2 regions of the Paenibacillus jepli genome follow, and region 1 is predicted to be linked to the other one. Evidence: riboswitches for the same ligand, from Rfam matches in the RefSeq annotation. Region 1 holds a riboswitch; the other holds the start of a gene.
What was found. Region 1 has a riboswitch for cyclic di-GMP ahead of ABC336_RS19245 (flagellar assembly protein A). Riboswitches for the same ligand answer to the same signal wherever they lie in the genome.

Region 1 (3,125 bases):
CAGGAGTACGCTACGCCTTGAGCATGATTGCCCGCGCTGGCACAGACGACGCCTCGTGCAAGCTGCTCCGCCGACAGGGATTTCATGGCATGGTAGGCACCCCTCAGTTTGAAGGAACGGACGACCTGCAGATCCTCCCGTTTGAGCAGTACATTGCATCCATATCGTTCGGACAGCACCCGACTGTGCTGCAGCGGCGTCCGGTTGACGACATCCTTGAGCAGATGCTGGGCAAAGACGATATCGGTCAACGTTACCGGCGGCTTGTTGTCACCTGTGTTTTGATTCATCTCGGATCATTCCCTTCCGTAACCTAATATAATTGTTTTTCTAATAATCCGTGTTCAAAAAGTCGGTTTTCAGCACCGAAAGGTTCCTTGAAAACAAAAAAATCCCGTCCCACAGGGACGAGATAGACTCGCGATACCACCCTTATTCCGCTGCAATGCTCCTACCGGATGCAGCGGCTCTCTGTCACGTACCACCATACGTGCTCCCGCTAACGGAGGATACCGTCCACAGCCTACTACCCCGCAGAGGAGGGTTCGGTCAGGATTCTCGGGGAGGATCTTCTGCCTGACTGGTCCCGCCGGCCTCGCAGCTGCCGCCGGCTCTCTGAAGAGACCCTTGGATGTCAGACCTACTATTTCCCGTCAACGAAAAGTATATCAGCTACTTCATTTATACGCTCCCGGATATTAAAAGTCAACCGGAGGCTGATTTTACGGCATCAATAATTAACAGGGTAGCTATTCAACGACATAGGAGATATCCGCCATGAACAGTGAATGCAGCTAATTGGGCTGGAATCAGATGTCAATAATTATGTGAATTGGCGATTGACACCATTTTATGAGTTGATTATAATACTTATAGACTACTGTGTCGAATTTTGACGCTGGTTTTTGTGGTCACAAAGGACTATATCATGTGATTTCTACTGCGAAAAAGGCAAACCCGACGAAAGTCGGGGACGCAAAGCTACAGACCTAAGGGATCTTCGGATGCTATCGGTGGCTGGGTTACCGAATAGTAGGGAATAGTGGAACAGCAAAGCTATCCCTGACTAGATGGGTTGGCTTTGCTGTTTATTTTGCGTGGAAGGAATGTGATTCCAATGTCTTCTCGGATGTCGGAAGACCAGTTATTCGAGTTGATCAGCCAGTTGGATCTCCAAGAGGATGAGGGAGCATTGCGGGAGCCGCAATCAGGTCCCTCAATTGGCATGCGCGCTTTCCTGAAGATCAAGGACAACCGGATCGAGTTGCTCCCTACCGGTGAGCCGGGCGAAGACCCGTTCATCGAAGCAGCTCCTCCCGTCAGACTCCGGATCAATGGCGAGCCGCTGGCGAGCCGCTGTCAGGTGCAGCCCGGGGATCAGGTGGAGTGGGAGCTCGAGGAGACGCCGCAGTTCCATATCAAATTCTCGCCGGACCGGATGCGTGCATGGTTCGTCCTGCTCGCCAATGAGCGTCATCGGCTGCGGCTGCAGGATACACCGGCAACCGCTGAACTGCTGGTCAAGACGGAACGGGTACCGTATGAACTGCCCAAACGGCTGACCCTGATCGATATCGCTCCCGAGCTCGAACAATTCGCGATGGTGAAGGTGGATTATCAGGCTATCCAGCGCGAACTCGACCATCCTACCTATCAGCCTGTGTTGATCGCCAGAGGCAAGGATCCAACCCCCGGCAGAGACGCGACGCTGGAAATCTTCTTCAAGGAGCAGATCATCAGCGAGTTCGAAGAGGTCAACGGTATGATCGATTACCGCAACCATTTGAAAATCCCGTCCGTGAAAGTGGGCGAGCTGGTCGCCCGCAAAATCCCGCTGGTCCCCGGACTCCCGGGCTATGATGTATTTGGAACGCCGATCGACCCGCCGCGCTCCAAGGACATCATGCTGGTGGCCAAAAACCATATCCGGCTGGCCCATCATGACGCATACGCGCTCAAGGAGGGCCGGCCGCGGATCACCGGCGAGCGCATCAAGCTGATCGATATTACGACTACGCATGTCGTGCCGGGAGATGTCGATATGAAGACGGGCAACATCGTATTCTCCGGAGACGTGATCATCTACGGCAATATTACCGACGGCATGATCGTAGAAGCGCTCGGTGATATCTACGTCATGGGCAATGTCTATCGCGCCACTGCCACAGCAACGGGAAGCATCTATATCAAGGGCAACGCTATCGGCAGCAAGCTTTATTCCGGACATTACGGCGTGCTATTCAATCGGTTGTGCACGCACTCGAACAATCTGAACGGTCAACTCCAGCAGCTGCGGAGCACCATGAAGCAGCTGGGGACGATGGCAGTGTCAAGAGGTCAGACCGTCTCGCAGCGGCAGATGTTCCAGCTGCTGCTGGAAACCAAGTTCCGGCAGATCCCGCTTACCGTCAAGGAAATCCTGCAGTGCATCTCCAATATCCAGCAGATCCAGAACGGTCAGTTGGGCGAGCTGAAGAACAAGCTGCAAGAGCTGCAGCTGCCGCTTCGGGAAACCTCCAATCTGTCAAAGCTGTTAGATGAGCTGCAATTCATCCTGATCGAGACAGTGGATTCCATCAAGCGGTGTGAGGAGCTGGACGTGCGAACCGAGCTGGAGCAGTGCAACATGACCAGCATCATGTCGGGCGGAGACATCGTGATCAAAAAGCAGGGAGTTGTGCAAAGCCAGCTGTTCTCCAAAGGGCATATCGTCTTTCATGAGCATGACTCGGTGTGCCGGGGCTCTCAATTGGAGGCGGAGGGCTCGATCTCGGCGATGATCGTGGGCGGCAAATCCGGCGGCAGTACCCTACTAAAGGCGGGCGAGCGGGTAGTGGTCTCCCGGATGTACGAAGGCAGGGTAGTCGTAGGGCGGTTTGCCAGGGATATCCTGGAGCCAGTCGAACAAATGGAGTTTCGCGTCCGCCAGAACCGCCTGGTGATGAATTCTACTCAAGACAGAAACGGAGAATCGGATCGTGTGTGCTGAGCATCAGACCGGCAATCATCCCTTCATAGGCCGCAGTCTCAATAAAAATGTATATACCAAACATCATGTGCTGGCGTGGCCGGCGCATACACTGATCACGGAGCAGGTGCTGCGCAAGCTCTACTCGCTGGGTGTG
Region 2 (3,125 bases), 440 kb from region 1:
AAAAACTTCCCTTATGGATAACAATATGACCACCACCTTATGTTTTCAGCTTATAAGGTGGATTTTCACAAATGAACACACGATAAGTTCCCTATTTATAAAACTCATAGTGTCTGTTATAATGAATTCATCTACTAGCTTTTATTGGGGTCGGAAAAAAACGAACTCGAAAAGATTAGACATGCAATTACGGGGAACCTTATAATAGAGGTTAGGTTTATATCCTTGCATTTTTATTTCTGCTCACCAAAAAAAGATGCGCAATAGCATCTTTTTTCGGATACTGATCTTTTACTTTTCATCAAACGGGTCATATTCCAATAATGCTGTTCGGCTTTTAATTTTGCGGTATATTTTCTGCAAAATTCGTTTCCGATGATAGAAAAACGCGCGGCGCGATAATCCCAAGCGGTCCATGGCGGTTGAAAACGCCAGTTGATCTTGATATCGCAATTGAACGAATCGTCTTTCCTCTGGGGTGAGAGCCGAGAAAGCGAATTCGATCAATCCGATTCTGGATTTAAGAAACGGTATTTCATGCTCGGTGATTTCCAAACGATGAATGACTGTGCGAAGCAACGCGTCATTGGGTTGGCCGTAGCCATGGATCGCCACTTCATGCAACGCTTTGGTCAAGCCCGGAATATGCACAAGCTCTGTTTGCGCATATTCCAGCCGTGCTTTCCAATCCGCATAAGCCATTAACCAAGTCTCAACTTTTTCATAAGGGGTTATTTGTTCAACTAGCAACATAAGTCTCTCCCCCCGTTTCCTATCCGGCTATCCAGACATAATTCACACTCCATTTCTTTTCGACACATGTCGATCATCCTTTCATTCATCATTTTGGGGACAACCCAAACGGTGAATGAGAAAAAAGAACCACGTTGAGCTTGTCCCGTTCTTCACATGACAGACTCCACCTATCCAATGCATCATCCTTTAGTTGCTTTTGCCACAAATCCCTCCTATTCATAGTGGGTCATTTATCCTTATCCATATCCCACCTTACCCCTCATTGTACCTATTTCCGATGTCATTCGGCAGGGTGATTTATTTATCACCCTTAAACCTGTGAATCCTGTCGAAGTAGATCGTATTTCGTCACCTCAAAGAGCATCGTGCTATTTATTGTCCATAATATCCACTAGTCCAAGCCGCCTTGCCTTTTCTGCTGCTTCTTTGATCGATTTTGTACCGAGCTTTCTCCTAATATGACGAACGTGCGTCTTCATCGTATTTGGTGAAATACCCATCAATTGGATCAACTTGGGCTGGGAATGACCTAAACTGATTAATTGAAGCACTTCCCTTTCAGTCATAGTCAACTTACAACTAAGTTCCTGGCGCTTCAGCCGGATGAGTTCCTCGCGAAGTACCTTCGATGCTCTCGGATGTAAGGATGAGCTACGGTGATACGCTTCCCGAATTGCGATAACGATGTCTCGCATATCGGTTTTGCTTATAAAGTTTACCGCCCCGACTGTAAATGCCTCGACGATCGTTTCAGGATCTGTACTTGAGGCCATAGCAATAATAGGAACATCTTTTTTTGCGAGAATGTCCTTTGTAGCATCTAACCCATCACGCCCAGACGACTGTAGCGTTGCATTCACTACCACAACATCCACGTCCAACTGTAAACTAGCTCGCAATGCCTCTTCTTTGGTGGCAGAAGTGTTAATGAGATGAATATCCGTCGCTTTTTTGAGCAATCCTGCAAAGCGACTGCACCATTCTCGGTCACTATCCACTAGCACTACATTAATACAATCTTTGCTTTTCTCAGATATCATAGGCAATTCCCAATGAAAGTCTATTCTGGATATCATACTGCCCTCCTCAGTTTTCTAAATAAACAAATAACAAAAACACGACCCCATAGGCCGTGTATGGCAAATTGGGTAGCCCGGCGGTCATCACTTGAACAGTGAGAAGATCCGTGGCTTTGCGTCACTGCCTTTCGACAGTTTTGCCGTTTTCCATATTGAGTTGCCGGTCAACCGAAATCGCGATGCAGACTTAGGTGTTGATTTCATTTAGTTGACATCAAATAGAGTAATACGTTTGCTTGATGTTACTAGAGATTCTCTCTCTCTGCTACAACATCATGTTCGTTTTAATTTGTCACACAATTTGTTATGCAATTTGTTATACAATTTGTCATTCCAGCTAATGAATGGTGAGCCGATTTCCCGTCACGTCAACCGAATGGTCCTTGACCGGCAGATGCTCGATCTCTCCCAGCCGAAATTCTGTATTGGTAAATCCGCTTTTGCTCGCATTTTCGCGGGCGCGGCTGACCATTTCCGGTGTCATATCCACACCAATTACGCGGCCGGATGCGCCTACCTGACGAGAGGCAAGAAAGCAATCAAACCCGCCGCCTTTGCCCAGGTCCAGCACAACTTCTCCCGGTTGCAACCCGGCAATGGCTTGCGGATTGCCACAGCCGAGGCCAAGGTTCGCCCCATCCGGAACGGCTGTCAGTTCTTCTGATGGTAGCCCATTTTAGAGGAAACGTCTACGGGCGACTCGCAGCAAGTATTGGCTGGCGCACAACAGGACTCCGCCCCTACGCCCTGTAAGGCGATTTCCTTATACCGATTACGAACGTTTTGACGAATATGATCACTACTCACTTGATTCATGAAAGATCACTCCTTAGTTTAATTTTATAAAATCAACAGCAGCCCATAGAGCAGCAGGCCGTTGGTGTTGCACGGATGATTTGTTGTCTGCTGAAGAATCGGCCAGAATGCTTTTGCATGGCGGCTGACCATTTCCACGCTTCTCTAGCGGATCGTTCAATTTCCCTTTGGCGTTGTTTCATGAGCATTTCCACAGCAAACCAATTGAGGTTCATGTCGGTCCCATCCTTTATCGATAATGTGTTACGACTTCAAGGAGCCATCCTATAGCGATGGGCCTGCGGTGCAGTAATATGCTGTACATAGGCTGAAGCGCTTTGGCTGATCGCCTTGTCTTCGGCTGAGACAACTCCATAATGGACAAAATGAGGAAGAAAGTACATTCCGGTCAAATTCGCCGTCGCTTGGAGGGGCTGGTTAGTTCGCTGATCGTGTAATGGCTGTATCCGCCCACCCGGTACGAATGCTCCGTCC

Region 2: linked by a shared signal. The riboswitch ahead of ABC336_RS21125 (response regulator) and the one ahead of ABC336_RS19245 (flagellar assembly protein A) in region 1 are both predicted to bind cyclic di-GMP.

What each region holds. Positions count from the first base shown of each region.
Region 1 covers NZ_JBDFMD010000001.1:4,458,928-4,462,052, forward strand. Annotated here, with positions in the region: gene ilvA (threonine ammonia-lyase IlvA) at 1-290, opposite strand, end outside; T-box leader at 401-666, opposite strand; cyclic di-GMP riboswitch class I at 941-1,030, shown strand; gene ABC336_RS19245 (flagellar assembly protein A) at 1,118-2,989, shown strand; gene ABC336_RS19250 (HD-GYP domain-containing protein) at 2,979-3,125, shown strand, end outside.
Region 2 covers NZ_JBDFMD010000001.1:4,899,723-4,902,847, reverse strand. Annotated here, with positions in the region: gene ABC336_RS21135 (helix-turn-helix domain-containing protein) at 1-24, opposite strand, end outside; gene ABC336_RS21130 (hypothetical protein) at 292-753, opposite strand; gene ABC336_RS21125 (response regulator) at 1,125-1,832, opposite strand; cyclic di-GMP riboswitch class I at 1,901-1,987, opposite strand; partial or broken gene ABC336_RS21120 (methyltransferase domain-containing protein) at 2,200-2,651, opposite strand; gene ABC336_RS21115 (hypothetical protein) at 2,684-2,866, opposite strand.